Regions from separate parts of the Peribacillus sp. FSL H8-0477 genome, predicted to be linked through region 1. Evidence: riboswitches for the same ligand, from Rfam matches in the RefSeq annotation. Region 1 holds a riboswitch; the other holds the start of a gene.

Region 1 (8,182 bases):
AGGGGGAAGAGTTATACGAATAAACTAAGCAGTAATACGAATGCTAGTCCAGCTACAGAAATGATTGTTTCTAATAGTGTCCACGTGGCAAACGTTTCTTTCATACTTAAACCAAAATACTCTTTAAACATCCAGAATCCTGCATCATTAACATGGGAAGCTACTAAACTACCTGCTCCAGTGGCAAGAACGACTAAAGCGAGGTTTACATCAGATTGACCCAGCATTGGGATCACTAATCCAGCTGTTGTTAAGGCTGCAACAGTTGCAGATCCTAATGAAATTCGTAAAATAGCGGCAATAATCCAAGCTAGTAATATAGGAGATAGGTTTGTTCCCTCGAACAGTTCTGCTACATAATCGCCGACGCCGCCGTCAATGAGTACTTGCTTGAACGCTCCTCCACCCCCGATGATTAAGAGCATCATGCCAATATGTGTAATAGCCGTTGTACATGAATCCATGACCGTTTTGATCGGAATCTTTCTGGCAATCCCCATTGTGTAGACAGCGACTAATAGTGAAAGTAACATGGCGGGTGATGCACCGCCGATAAAACGGATGAAGGCAAGAATCGAGTTATCTTTAAACCCTATCGTATTTTGAAGCAATGTAATGATCGTAGCGATTGACATTAAAATAACCGGAAGCATTGCGGTGAAGACACTAATGCCAAAACCAGGTGTATCTTCTATTTTAAATACCTTCTGTTCGCCTAAAGAAGCAATACTTCCAGTCTTTGTAAACGACTGTGGTACTAGTCTTTTAGCAAGCTTAGTAAATAAAGGTCCTGCGATAATAACCGTTGGGATGGAGATAATAATCCCGTAGAGTAATACTTCACCAATATCTGCACCATATTCACCAGCAATGACCGTTGGTCCTGGATGGGGCGGCAGAAATCCGTGTGTTACGGATAAAGCAGCTACCATTGGAATCCCAAGATATAAGATTGAAACTTTTAATTCCTTAGCAATGGCAAAGATAATAGGAACTAGTAAAACTAATCCCACTTCAAAAAATAAGGCAATACCGATAATAAAGGAAGCAGCGACAACAGCCCACTGAATGTTTTTTTCACCGAATTTGTTAACAAGGGTCAACGCAATCCGCTGAGCACCGCCTGAATCTGCGATTAGCTTACCGAGCATGGCACCTAGTCCGAAGATTAATGCTAAGTGGCCTAGTGTTCCTCCTAACCCTGCTTCAATCGTTGTGACAATTTCGTCTAAAGGCATCCCAAGTGCTAGTGCAACCCCAAATGATACAATAATTAATGAAACAAAGGTATTTAATTTTAAGCCCATAATTAAGATCAATAGAGCTAAAATCCCAACTGCTACAATGATTAATGGCATGATGTATCCTCCTGATGCAAACTTAGTTGTTTAGTAGATTTCGCTGATAATCGGCAATTTTTGTATAATCGTTCTCTAATATCCTAGATAAGTTAATAAAAATCGGGAGTAATTGTCTATATTCGTTAACGGCTTCTTCTTTTGGCAGGTGTTTATACGTATTGCCGATCATCTCAGACACAACGTCAAATGTTTCAATTTTCCCCGTTGCATAAAGACCCAAAATACAAGCCCCAAGACATGAACTTTCATAGCTCTCAGGAACGACAACTTCCGATTCAAATATATCGGACATCATTTGCCGCCAAACCCTTGATCTAGCAAAGCCTCCCGTTGCTTGAATCCGTGTTACTGGTCCATCCATGCACTCAGTTAGTGCTAAGAATACGGTATATAGATTGTAGATAACGCCTTCTAGTGCGGCTCGAATCATATGTTCCTTTTTGTGCGACATCGTTAGACCAAAAAATGACCCGCGTACATCTGGGTTCCATAAAGGAGCGCGTTCACCTGCTAGGTATGGATGAAATAACAATCCATCAGCTCCAGGTCTAACTCGTTCAGCAATTCGAGTTAAGACTTCATACGGATCGATCCCTAGTCTTTTGGCTGTTTCGATTTCTGAAGAAGCAAATTCATCTCTAATCCAGCGCAGAACCATTCCTCCATTATTTACAGGACCGCCAATTACCCAATGTTTTTCGGTTAGGGCGTAGCAAAAAATCCGTCCTTTTTCATCTGTTTTTGGTTCATTAATAATGGTACGAATAGCGCCGCTTGTCCCAATCGTGACTGCAATTTCGCCTTTTCCGATTGCATTGACGCCTAAGTTAGAAAGAACGCCATCACTTGCCCCAATCACAAAAGGTGTTTGAGGATCTATTCCCATTTCTTTGGCTAGAGAAGGATTACAGCCGCTGAAAAGTTTAGTTGTTGGGACAAGATCAGATAATTGGGATCGAGTAATTCCTGCGATTTGTAACGCTTCTTCATCCCAATCCAGTGTTTTAAGATTCATCATGCCAGTGGCAGAAGCCAGCGAATGATCGACTACATATTGATCAAAAAACTTTTTAAAAATATATTCCTTAATGCCAATGTATTTTGTTGCTTTGGAGGCGATCTCAGGGAGTTCATTTACCAACCAAGCGATTTTGGACAATGGTGACATCGGATGAATAGGTGTTCCAGTCCGTTTATAAATCTCATGCCCATTCAACTGATTTTTGATTTTACGAGACCATGCTTCGCTTCGGTTATCTGCCCAAGTAATACAGGGTGTGAGTGGTTGGTCCTGTTCATCCATTGCTATGACGCTATGCATAGCACTACTGAATGAAATAAAGGATAACGTCTTATTAGAGTGAAGCTTCATAATCGTTGAAAGGGCTTGCAAAACAGCTTGGAAAATTTCTTCTGGGTTTTGTTCAGCTGTGGAACTATCCGGCGTGTGAAGGGGGTAACCGATATTTGCTTGCTGGATTACTTCGCCTTTTTCACTAAATAAGACAGCTTTCGTACTCGTTGTACCAATATCTATACCTACCATATAATCAGTCATTATCGAGCCCAACTCCTTTAGCTAGCATTTGCTGTGACATCCATAAATCGTCTACTTTTCCTTGAACATCATCAAAATTCTTATGTAAAGACTTAATCATGAGTGAGCGATCTTTTGCTTTAATAGCCTCAATATAAAGAGCATGATTTTCCATTATTCGTGTGAAGTCATTGTATGTTTCCTGGAAACGACCCCGCATTGACAAGAGAATAAAACTTTCCATGACGGGTTTTAAATTGTTCCAAATCATTAAGATATGGGAGTGGTTGACTGATCGGATAATGGTTTCATGGAATAATAGATCCTGATATGAAAACTCGTCCGCATCACGATATTTTATAGCAACGTGCATCATTTCAAGAATTTTACTTAGTTCTTTGGTTAAATCATCGGTGTCTATTCTGACAAGTCGTTCAAATACAAACGATTCGATAAGGAGACGTACATCGTAAATTTCATTAATATCTTTTTCTGTTAAACCTATAACGACAGCACCCATTCTTTCTAGACGAATGATGTTTTCAGATGCTAGTTTTTTTAGTGCATCTCGGACAGGGGAACGACTCGCAGCAAAATCTGCTGCCAATTTATTTTCCGATAGTATGGCACCGCTTTCAATTAATCCGGCGATAATACGCATTCTTAGCTCGCATGTTATCCGCTCACCCACTGATGCCTTTAACAGCCATTTTTCTGGGTATAGAAAATTAGTAGATTCAGACATGATGTCACCTTCTTTGCTATTCATTCAAGTACACTTGTATACAAGTATTATAATCAAGCTATTTTAGAATGCAAGCGTTTTATTTATCTATTCAGAACATGTATAAGGTAAAATTAGATAGGATTCGTATTTAAGTCTGTTAAGACAGTTTTTAACAAGAAATTTACTATTCAGTAAAGGAAATCCGTTCGAAATACAGGTTATAGTGTATAATCGACATACATAAAAAAATCATATAAGTTAAGAAATAGGTGTCTTTTTTATAAAGACTTAAAAGGGAAGTTGGTGTCATTCCAACGCGGTCCCGCCACTGTAAATGGGGTAAACGGCATAGCCACTGTAGTTCCTATGGGAAGGCGTCGTGTGCAATACCCATGAGCCAGGAGACCTGCCTGTTTTCGTGCACTTTTTATACCTGCGAGGATAGGTTGGTGTGTGGCTTTTTTCTATTTGTCATAATCGGCCATACAACAATCTCCAATTCATATTGGGGATTTTTTATTTGTGCAGCAAAGACTGGGAGGATTTAAAAAATGAGAAAATTAGGCATGAAGCTATTTGCAGGTATTTTGGTCATCGGGATCTTGACAGGCTGCGGCAGTGAAGTAGAGGAGAAGCAGCAACAGTCCACTTCAGAGATGGATAGAGGTGAAACAGCGGTATTTCCTGTGACATTGAAGGATGCAACGGGTGAACAGGTTACTATTGAACAAGAACCACAAAAAATCGTTTCACTTATTCCAAGCAATACTGAGATAGCCTTTGCTATGGATCTAGGTGAAAAAATTGTCGGTGTCTCAGATTATGATAATTATCCAAAAGAAACCGCTGATATTGAGAAAATAGGAGACCTTGAATTTAATATAGAAAAAATTATTTCCCTGAGTCCTGATCTAGTGTTAGCCCACGGGTCCACATTGAATAGTGCGAAGGAAGGTCTGCAACAACTGAAGGATTCAGGTATTTCAGTAGTAGTCATCAATGATGCAGCAAACTTCGAGGATGTCTATACATCTATTGAGATGCTTGGTAAGGCAACAGGAGCCGATCATAAAGCAAACGTTCTTATTGATGAAATGAAGACAAAGTTACGTACTATCGAAGAAAAAGCTGCAGAGATTAAACCGCATGAACAAAAGAAAGTTTTAGTGGAGGTTTCCGGATCTCCAGAGATATATGTGACGGGAAAAAACACCTTCATGGATGAAATGCTGAAGCTGATCAACGCGAAAAATGCCGCAGCCGATCAAGAGGGCTGGGCTAAGATGGAAGAGGAATCGATGATTGAAGAGGATCCGGATGTCATTATTACGACGTATGGCCGTTATGTAGATGATGTAACAAGCGATATTTTAAATCGTAATGGTTGGGAAGCAGTCACTGCTATTAAAGAAAAACAGGTGGTTGACGTGGATGAAGATCTTGTTACTCGTTCAGGTCCAAGGCTGGCAGAGGGAGTAGATGAACTTGCCAAAGCGGTCTATCCAGACGTATTTAAATAAAAAAGTAATCTACGTGCTGGCAATCGCCTTTTTGACAGCGTCGTTCCTTGCAGGAGTTTCAATCGGTGCGGTTTCTGTGCCAATCATGGATTTGCTGAAAATACTTGCTAAAGAAATTCTGAACTTCCCTATTGAACAGACGAATGAAATGTATACCAATATTGTTATGAATATTCGTTTACCGCGGGTTATTTTAGCTGGACTTGTCGGGGCCTCATTGGCTGTTTCAGGGGCTGCTTTTCAGGGGCTTTTGCGAAACCCATTAGCCGACCCATATACACTCGGTGTTTCATCAGGAGCATCGTTAGGCGCGGTGATTGTGTTGTTTTTCTCCTTCTCTTTGCCGATAATCGGTCCGTTTACACTTCCGGTATTTAGTGTGTCGTTTTCATTTGCGACCATTTTTGCCGTTCTGTTTTTTGCCCGGAAAATTGACAGGTCAATGAAAGTTGAATCGATTATCTTAACCGGTATTATTTTCAGCTCATTTCTAGGGGCATTTATCTCGTTGATGATTGCGTTAACGGGTAATGAACTGCGGCAGATTATTGGGTGGCTGCTGGGCAGTGTGTCGATGCGAGGCTGGAGTTATATCACGATTATCCTGCCTTTCTTCCTAGTTGGTGTACTAGTCTTGATGCTGAATGCAAAGGAATTGAATGCTCTATCCTTTGGGGAAGACAGGGCACAGCATCTGGGAGTAAATGTGAAACGCCGCAAGCTGACGATTCTAACTGCCGGAGCATTGCTGACTGGAGCAGCTGTAGCGGTTTCAGGAACGATTGGTTTTGTTGGTCTGGTCGTGCCGCATTTTATCCGGCAGTTATGCGGTCCCGATCATAAACATTTATTGCCGCTTTCTCTACTCTCAGGAGGGGGATTTTTAATTTTCGCTGACCTTGTATCAAGGACCATTATCGCACCAACTGAATTACCGATTGGCGTCATTACTGCTTTGATTGGTGCTCCTGTTTTTGCAGCGATATTAATGAAAAACAGAACAGGAAGAAGGAGATAACATGCTTAAGGTAAAAGAGCTGACCGGAGGCTACGCTGAAGAACCTGTCATTCACTCCCTATCCTTTGCTGTTCGCAAGGGGGAATTATTCGGAATTTTAGGACCGAATGGCAGCGGGAAAACGACATTATTACATATGATAAGCGGGATTATGCGTTCAGACACTGGCAGCATCTATATAAAGGGTCTGCCTATCCAGAGCTATTCCGCAAAGCAGCTGGCAAGAACGGTAGCAGTACTGCCGCAGCATTCTTCCCAAACCTTTTCCTACACTGTAAAAGAAACGGTTTCGCTTGGCCGTTATGCTCATCAATCTGGCTGGTTGAATACCTGGACAGAGGAGGATGAACGAATCGTGCAAGAGGTGATGGAGCAGACTGGTGTCCTAGCCTTTCAGGATAAAAGCATGAATGAGCTGTCAGGTGGTGAAATACAACGGGTAATGCTCTCGCAAGCCTTGGCGCAGCAACCAGAAATTCTTTTGCTTGATGAACCGACCAATCACTTAGATCTTTCCTATCAAAAAGATTTGCTTGATATGATGAAGAAATGGTCTGTGGAGAAGGGCTTAACCGTTATCTCGATTTTTCACGATTTAAATTTAGCCGCTCTGTATTGTGATAATCTCCTGCTCTTGGAAAAAGGAAGAATCCAAATCATTGATACTCCGAATAATGTGCTCCAACAGGAGAGGATTCAGCATGTATATAAGACCAAAATTGAAAAGCATCCACACCCTGTGCTGCCGAAGCCTCAAATGTTTATCGTTCCCGAAAAACAGGCAGGTGATAATCAGGAAATAAAAATAGAGCAGCGGTATGTAACGCAGACTGAAGAATATATTTCGCTGCGTTCACCGATTCCGCTGCGTACGATGTCATCCGGAGTAACAGGAGCTGGTACCGGCTGGTATGATACGTTTGTTAATCGGCATGTTAACCACGATTATAATTGTGAGGACCATCTAGAAGAAATGAACTTGTTTTTACAGGAGCGAGGATTTGATCCTGCGGAAACGGTAGGGATGATGACGGCTGTTGACCTTCGATATGCAGTCTATCAGTTCTATCAGGATCGAGACTTTTCAATTTTTATTATTGTAACAGCGGGTGTTGGAAATGCTGTTGATGCATCAAGAGCAAGTGAACATACGGAAGACAGCTCACCTGGAACGATCAATACCTGGATTTTTATAAACGCAAAACTTGCAGAAGAAGCGTTCATTCACAGTATTGTTACGGCGACTGAGGCGAAAGTGAAGGCTTTGATGCAGCTTAATGTTATGGATTACATCACCCACTCTAGCGCGACGGGGACATCAACAGACAGTGTACTGGTTGCTGCGACCCAAAGGGGCACCTTTTTGCCATACGGCGGGACAGCAACGCCGCTCGGGAAGTTAATCGGTAAAGGTGTCTATGAATGTACGATGAAGGCGTTACAGAAAAATCAGTATACGAGGGAGGATGAATGATGCTTCCTCATTTACTTGCACTCAGTCTTGCATTCTTGTTAGATCGATTAATCGGGGACCCGCCATCTTGGCCGCATCCAGTTAAATGGATGGGGGCTTACATTGCAAAACTGGATCGATTACTTAATCAGGGTCATGCAAAGAAAAGAAAAGGGTTGCTGATGATGAGTAGTTTATTGCTCATAGTTTTTACGCTGACGAGTGTCATTGTTTACCTTGCCTATCAACAGCATGTGGCGGCGGGTATTCTGGTTGAGGCAGTGATTATTTCGACTACACTGGCCCAAAAGAGCTTACATATTGCGGGAATGGATGTTTATAGACCCTTGGCTTTGGCAGATCTTACTGAAGCAAGAAGTAAGCTTTCGTATATTGTTGGCCGAGATACCGATCAGCTTCATGAAGGAGAAATTGTCCGAGCAACCGTCGAGACTATTGCTGAAAATACCAGTGATGGCATTACAGCTCCGCTATTCTGGGCGTTCATTGGCGGAGCGCCCTTGGCTATGATGTATCGGGCTATTAACACATGTGATTCAATGGTT
Region 2 (8,182 bases), on a different contig from region 1:
AGCGTGTCCTGATTCCAGCAGGCTTTGCACCTGTAAAAAAAGAACAGCCTGTCTCGGAACAAACCGCATTTGATTTAGATCATGTTGTAAAAACGGGTAAAGATATTCTTGCCAAGGGGCAGCAACAAGCTGCACTTATTCGGGAAACGATTGAAAAAGAACAGCAGCTTATCAATCAAGAAGTACTTCCACAAAGCACGAATCAAGCATTTGTTATGCCAGACGAGAATGAAGATCCTTTTTCAACAGATGTGGATTTCCTGAATGACAATGCTGCACAAGAGGATGTTTTCGAAGAAGAAGGGCAGCAACCGGCTTATCAACAGGTAGAAAAGAATGCTCCAAGAGTACCGCCGCTTTATCCAATTGGACAAATGCACGGAACGTATATATTTGCTCAAAATGAAAATGGCTTATACCTCATTGATCAGCACGCTGCACAAGAACGAATAAAATATGAATATTTTTCCGAAAAAGTAGGCAGAGTTGAAAATGAATTGCAGGAAATGCTTGTTCCGATGACCTTTGAATTTTCCTCTGACGAATGCATGCGCATTGAAGAGCATAAAGAAGAACTTGAAAAGGTAGGCGTCTTCCTAGAAGAATTCGGGCACAATGCCTTCATTGTACGTGCCCATCCACAATGGTTTCCGACCGGAATTGAACAGGAAATTATCGAAGATATGATTGAACAACTGCTGACCATGAAGAAGGTCGATGTAAAAAAACTTCGTGAAGAAGCGGCTATTATGATGAGCTGTAAAGCATCAATCAAAGCCAACCGCCACCTGCGAAATGATGAAATTCAAGCCCTGCTTGATGAACTAAGACGCACCACCGACCCCTTCACGTGTCCGCATGGTCGTCCAATCATCATTCACTATTCGATTTACGATATGGAGAAAATGTTCAAACGAGTGATGTAAATAAAATACTCCATTCATACCTCTGTACCCTACAGCGTTAGACACTTGTCTACCTGTAGGGTATTTTTTTGACTGAAAGCCTTAAGGACAGAATATCTTCCTATCTTTATATACAAAAGTTTTTCTTCTGATTTTACCATCTAAGAGGCTATAGCTTATTCTTTTTTTCTTTACTTGAATAGATTATAGTCAGGACAATATTTGTTTATCATTTCCGATATGCAGGATTGTTCAAAAATGATAAAGGAGAAATCGATTTGTCGCAACCAAATATACCTAATATTTCGCCTGCTATCACCCTTACTAGGGACGACGCTATTAACTTGCTCTTAGCATCCATTGCGATGGAAGAATTAGGCCTCGCCCATATCATTAATGCAGAAGGAGAAAAAATCCAATATGCACTAGGTACCATACCTGGCTTAACTCCTGCATCTACATTAGCGAATATATTAGAAGTAAATGAAAGCGTGCAAGATACCCTCAGTCTGGCCGTGAAAAAGGAAATGTTATTAAACAGTAAATTAAAACAAGTGACTCAAATCTCCTCTTCTACAGGAGCAACGGGTATAACCGGACCCACAGGGCCTACAGGAGCGACGGGTTCAACCGGACCCACAGGGCCTACAGGAGCGACAGGCATAACAGGACCCACAGGACCTACAGGAGCTGGACCTACAGGAGCAACCGGTGGTGGTGATTTCATTGAAACGCTGAAGATAGGGGATATTGATAATTTAATTCCTTTTAACGCTGGTAGTGGAAACAACCAAGCCATAGGGGCCTTAGCTTTTAATGGCCAACAAACAACCATAAGTAGACTGGCTGCTTACGTTACTCAAATAGGCGTTGGTTCAGGTGTTTTTCAAATGGCTGTTCTAGAACCAGACAGTCCGACACAAGCTACAGTAATTGCGGTGACTACTGTTGCAAACGCTATAACAGCAGGTCTATTCATCTTACCTCTAACTGCACCTGTTACGCTTTCCGGGGATAAAGTTTATTATCTTGCTGTATACAATCAAGTGAATGGTTCAACTATAGGTGGTCGAATTACAGGGACATTAACAGTAGTGGAGGCTTCCCCCATCAACTTTAGATCACAAAACCTTCCGGAATTAGCAATTGGTCAGACTATAAATACAAGTGATGTGAGTTTACTTTCATCGCCTTACGTTGCAGGGTTGGCCTAGAGAATAGTTTGCTATGCTCATTTTATTTGAATTTGATTACCATTAAGAGAGGCACCTCTTCTGTGTGGATAGGTTGATGTCTTCCAATCAACTATACCAAACGATGAGATGCTTTTTTTATGCTTATTTTGTTAATAACAATCAATCGTTTGTTTAAGACAAGATTACTTAAAGAGGTCAAATGAGGAGCCGTTTGCTTTGATACAAAGAAGGGTACATCTCAAATATTAGTAAATTTTAGGAGTGTTGTAGATGGAGATCAAAAGTGGCTCTGGACAAGTAATTACTTCACTGAATGATTGGTTTAGGCATTCTCCACCGGCTGCAGGTGAGCGGCACTGGAAGGAGGGAAGAAGCGCGAAAGAATTGGCGAAATACTGGATGAAAAATGGGGAATTAATCGTTGTTCCTAATGAACTGCAGTCTCTATTTAACAGCAATCCCGTAACCAGTGAGTTGTTGGTTGAATCGGTTATTCCTGAATGTACAACAAAGTTAGATAATTTTGGAAAAGGAAGAATGCACGATTTATTATTGATTGGGAAAAAGGATGAATGTTCAATTGTTATCTCTATAGAGGCCAAGGCTGATGAAACCTTTGGGCCTACGATAGCCGAACGCCACAGAAATAATTCAGTAAATTCTAAAATTGACGAGCGTATAAACCTTCTTTCGAAACAATTATTTTTGGATGTGAATATTGAATCATTAAGGTACCAGCTGCTGCACGGAATAGCTGGTACCCTGCTTGAGGCAAAGAAGCAAAAAGCAGATTTTGCTGTGTTTGTTGTTCAGGAGTTTACTACCCCACTTACAAATCCAAAAAAACAGCAAAAAAATTCAGCTGATTTGAACCTGTTTATCAGCACACTAGTTAATGAGCCTGTAAATTTAAAGGAGGGATTCGGGTGCCGGTGGGAAATGAAGAAGCCAATGAACCGTCACTGTTTTTTGGAAAAATTAGAACCGAAGTGAAGTAGATAAAAAGACTAAAATATTGGGAGGGTGATTTTTGGACTATTTGATTATGAGTATCATTTTAGTCATCTGCTTTTATTATCTATTTCTACGAAGCAATGTTAGGAAGGAATGGGGGAAACTTTCTCCATCTTCTTCGATTTTACCCTACCTTTGTTTTGGAGGGACAGTTGCTTATTTTGGAGCACAAATTTTTGAGTTGGAATGGCTATATGGGATTACTCTATATTCGGTAATTGGAGTTTTAGTAAGTGAACGGCAGCTAAATATAGCTAAAAAGATCGTTTTAGGCGTTTTTATTCTTTTTCTACTATCTGTTTTTCGTGTGCCAACAGATGATTCGTTTAAGGAGTATATCAGCAGTAAAGATAGCTACCAATGCATACGTGATTACGAATGTGTAAAAATAACATCTAAGAAAACACCTGATGGTCGGCAAGAAACAGTAGTGGAAATTCTTAAGATTAAGGGGCGCTTTTTTGAATGGAAGCTGTTTTATGCTATAGGCTCCCTGACACTTGAGAATGATAAAGGAGAAGAAGAGACATTGAGAGGATTTAATATTGCTGGATTTTGGTATGATCGATAGACCAAACATGCCCCAGTGAGTAGGAGAAAAAGAAGCCGAGATACTCGGCTTCTTTTTTGCTCTCTTATGGGAGATAAAGCAGAATATTGTAAAATTATAGTATAATATAGTTATATTTACTAATTTTAATTATTGGTTATTTATTAGGAAAAGGGGTTGTGGTTTGTTTGAATCATTATATTTGTGAGACTTGTGGGGTTCAGTATGAATGCTCTAATGAAGTACCTGAAGAATGTATGATTTGCGGGGAGGAAAGACAGTATATTAGTTCGAAAGGCCAGACTTGGACAACCTTGGATAAGATGATCGAAGAGGGTGCATATAAGAATACAATTCTTGTGGAAGAAGAACACTTATATAGCATAAACACTCATCCAGGTTTTGGAATTGGACAAACGGCTTATCTGATAAAAGAGAAGCAGTTTAATTTATTGTGGGATTGTATAACCTATCTTGACCAAACGACGATAAGACATATTGAAGATTTAGGTGGAATTGATGCGATAGCTTTATCTCATCCTCATTATTATTCTAGTCAAGTAGAGTGGGCTGAAGCTTTTAACAGCCCCATTTATATTCATGAAGATGATAGAGAATGGGTGACGAGACCCAGTGAACATATCATTTTTTGGTCTGGTGAGTCATTTGAATTGCAAGAGGGTATCATCCTGCAGCGAATAGGAGGTCATTTTAAGGGAGGTACAATTTTGGAATGGAAAAATGGAAATAGTCAGAAGGGAGTTTTATTAACAGGGGATATTATTCGAGTTGTAGCTGACCGGGAATGGGTAAGTTTTATGTACAGTTATCCGAATTTTATTCCCCTTCCAAGTAATAATGTAGAAAGGATTTCACGCAGAATAAGAGAATGCAAATTTGATAAATTATATGACGCATTCAATCGTGTGATTAAAGAAGAGGCCAAGCATAGAGTACAAAAGTCGGCATCACGATATATAGAAGCAGTAAACGGAACGTTATTTACGACATAAATGGAGAAAACAGCAGTGATTAAATCCTGAATATGGTATACTAACTGTAAATGAATAAACTCGCAGAAAAAGGGTGCTGAATAGTTCAGCGCAATAGGGAATTCGGTGTAAATCCGAAGCTGTTTCCGCAACTGTAAGTGCTAATGAAATAAGAGAAAACCACTGTTTTTCTAATGAATGAGGACGAAACTGCTGTTCATTAGAGATAAATGGGAAGGTTCTTAGAGTAAAATGATGCACAAGCCAGGAGACCTGCCCTTTTTTGATCGTATTTTGCTCTTCGGAAGTTAGGAGGATTGTATGGCGTATACCTCCTTTTTTGCGTGTTTAAAATAGGAAGTTATGCCGGCCAATATCCTTTGGCCGGCTTTTCGTTGTGGCTTTTTAGCTAAAAATACAGCGGTTTATTCATTACTTTTACCTATTAAGGAGGGTACTCATTTTGACTAAGAAAGATTTTCGTTTTATGTGCTATCCATACATGCGTGAGTCAATTTCCACTGTGGATTTTGAAATTAGGACGGATTCACTGACTACACGTATTGGTTTAGCGGCTTCATTAACAAAAGACATATCTGTTATATACAATGATCTATTGTACTTATGTGATATGGGGTATAACTTAAATGGCTCAGTACGCGGACGCATTGGTATTACCCAGGAGGACTTGAATCGCTTAAGTACGATGTACGATTTTTATCGCGAACAAGTCAAGGAATCCATTGAAACCTTTGTGCTTCCACAAGGAACAACAGCGGCTTGCGTCCTGCATACTTGCCGCAGTGAGGCAAAGAAATCAGTTCGTGCGCTCCATAAAGTCAGCACAGAACAAAAAATTCCTAGGATTCTTTTTGATTACACCCACTTGCTTGCCAATGTTTTCTTTGTTATGGCTGTCTATGTTAATAAATTGCATGGTGTAGAAGAAATCCCTCATATCAGTATTTGCTATGACGTTACACCTATGTAGATGTTCCAGAGAAATAGTAACTTTAGAAAAGTGGGGAAAAATGATGAAAAACACGAAATGGTTAATTGTACTTCTTCTCTCGGTCTTTTTTATTTTAGCAGGCTGCGGCAATGAAGAAACTGAAAATAAATCAGATAAAGGGACTGAAACCAACACTGAAACGGCAGTCAATCAGGAGTTACCGTATACGATAACAGATGATATGGGAAAAGAAGTAACGTTTGAAAAAGTTCCAGAAAAAGTAGTATCACTTCAGCCAAGCAATACCGAAATTCTATTTGCATTAGATGCCGGGGATAAAGTGATTGGAGCTACTGAATTTGATGATTACCCAGCTGAAGCAGCAAAAATCGAACGTGTATCTGATTCAATGACGATCAATGCTGAAAAGATTATCGCCCTGAAACCCGATGTTGTCATTGCCTATACAATCGGTGACATGGATACGTTAAAACCACTTGAAGATGCTGGAATAAAAGTATTCGTTATTCAATCTGCTACATCTTTTGAAGAGGTATACAGCGATATAAATCAAATAGCCCAAGTCATGAATGTAGAAGAAAAAGGCAGTGAATTAATAAAAACGATTAAAAAGAAGATTACCGATGTATCAGACAAAGTAGCAAACGTAAATAAAACTGCTATCTACTTTGAAATCAGTCCATCACCTGAATTATATACAGCTGGGAATGGAACATTTCAAAATGAAATTCTTGAAAAAGCGGGAATTGCGAATATCTTTGACGATCAAGAAGGATGGCCAAGTGTATCTGAAGAAGAAGTTATCAAGCGTAATCCAGCAGTTATCACAACAACCGTAGGTTATATGGAAGATCCGGTCGGTGAAATAAAATCCCGAAAAGGATGGGAGTCTATTAGAGCTGTTACGGAAGGGAAGATATATCAATTTGATGAAAGCATGATGAGCCGACCTGGACCGCGAATAGGGGACGCTGTTGAATTAGCTGCTAAAACTATTTATCCCGATGTATTTAAATAAGGAATAAAAAAAATCATCCTTCTTTATGGAGGATGATTTTTTATTCCTTATCTATTGAACTTCTATAACAAAGACATAACTTGCATCTCCTTTTTCCCAACTTGCAAAGATATCATATATATATACACCTTTTTCTTTGGGGGCAGTCAAGAGATGATTAGTAATCATAGTACTCTCTGATTGTTGGTCTTGACTCCATTTGGATGCTGTCAATGTATCTTTAAGAGGTTCGTTTTTAAATTCAACTTTTATTTTGGCTTCAGCAGGTACAATCATAGGTTTAAGATCTTGATGTTGAATAATCTCAGGTGGAGAAATCGTATCAACACACTCAGAACGTAAAAGGCCATTCCAACAGTAAGATGCTGGTGCGGTTGGAACAACCTTATTATGAATGGTTACGATTGGTACAGGTGGATCTGATTGACTGTTAATGAGATAATTCCAATCAAGAAAATAAGGAATAAAATAATGACTAACCCTTTTTTCATTAGCTGCCCCCTTTTATTGGCTACTAGTCTTTTCTATTAGACGTAATGGATAAAAAAAGGTTTCTAATGAATTTCAAAGTTAGAAGTAGGCGTGTTAAAACAGGTTACGGCACGCCTTGTGAGGAAAGTCAGGGTGAAGAGTCTTGCGGGGATTTAAAGAAATCATGATCTGTTTTCGATTTTCAAGTAGGCAGTGATAAAGATTCTGAGAAAGATCATGATGAGTACGATAATGAAAATTGCATTAAAAAAGTCAGCCATATTCTTTCACCTCCGTTTATAGTAGAGCAAGACGCCAGAAGCTGTTGAGTGAAGTATTACGTGTATATGGTTAGTGTACCCAAAAGAAAATAGAATATTGTAAGGCTGGTATTAAGTTACTGTAAAGTCAGGTAGAGTATATTTTTTAAATAATCAGTTTTTTTATTGACGAAATTAATTTTTATATATAAAATAATCTGCAAGGTGGTGAAAGGGAATGATGGGAGAAAAAAAACATGAAAAACGCAAATATTCGGTCCCTGCAGTTGAAAACGCCTTCGCAATCTTAAGACTGCTGAGCCGCAAGCGTTTTAAGGAAAGTACGTTGACTGAAATTGCGAATGCCTTGTCGCTCAGCCCTGCCACTTGCTTTCGAATCTTGCAGTATCTTGAAGAATCGGCTATTGTCCGGTATGAAAAGGATAAAAAGAGATATACGCTTGGGCCTTATTTAGTTGTGCTAGGTGAAAGAGCCAAAGAGCACTTGGATTATCTGTCTATTGTGAAACCGTATCTAGAAAGCTTAACTAAAGAAACGGGGTTAACTTCAGTTCTTGTTAATCGCGTGGGAAAGGAAAAGCTGACCTTTGTCTTAAAAGTCGAAGGGGAGGATTATGGTGTACATGTTTCCATCGGACGACATTTTTCGATTATCGACGGTTCGTATGGCATGTGTTTTCTCGCATACATGGATAAAGAAGAGCGGGATGGTTATTTAAAAAGAGGAATCGGTGTAAAGTCCTCTAACCAGCAAGATAATGAATTGTTTGAGGAAGACTTTG

Evidence for each region. A riboswitch is a leader RNA that binds a small molecule or an ion and turns the genes downstream of it on or off. The one in region 1 is predicted to bind cobalamin.
Region 2: another riboswitch for cobalamin. It lies ahead of MHI18_RS19345 (hypothetical protein); the one in region 1 lies ahead of MHI18_RS10890 (ABC transporter substrate-binding protein).

Annotation. Positions count from the first base shown of each region.
Region 1 is NZ_JBBODE010000001.1:2,165,051-2,173,232, reverse strand. Features, by position in the region: gene MHI18_RS10905 (GntP family permease) at 12-1,358, opposite strand; gene gntK (gluconokinase) at 1,381-2,919, opposite strand; gene MHI18_RS10895 (GntR family transcriptional regulator) at 2,912-3,643, opposite strand; cobalamin riboswitch at 3,876-4,053, shown strand; gene MHI18_RS10890 (ABC transporter substrate-binding protein) at 4,177-5,145, shown strand; gene MHI18_RS10885 (FecCD family ABC transporter permease) at 5,111-6,163, shown strand; gene MHI18_RS10880 (adenosylcobinamide amidohydrolase) at 6,165-7,637, shown strand; gene cbiB (adenosylcobinamide-phosphate synthase CbiB) at 7,637-8,182, shown strand, end outside.
Region 2 is NZ_JBBODE010000002.1:1,563,485-1,571,666, forward strand. Features, by position in the region: gene mutL (DNA mismatch repair endonuclease MutL) at 1-926, shown strand, start outside; gene MHI18_RS19325 (collagen-like triple helix repeat-containing protein) at 1,184-2,119, shown strand; gene MHI18_RS19330 (DUF6946 family protein) at 2,372-3,094, shown strand; gene MHI18_RS19335 (hypothetical protein) at 3,132-3,686, shown strand; gene MHI18_RS19340 (MBL fold metallo-hydrolase) at 3,854-4,678, shown strand; cobalamin riboswitch at 4,733-4,952, shown strand; gene MHI18_RS19345 (hypothetical protein) at 5,145-5,648, shown strand; gene MHI18_RS19350 (ABC transporter substrate-binding protein) at 5,689-6,648, shown strand; gene MHI18_RS19355 (hypothetical protein) at 6,700-6,924, opposite strand; gene MHI18_RS19360 (IclR family transcriptional regulator) at 7,618-8,182, shown strand, end outside.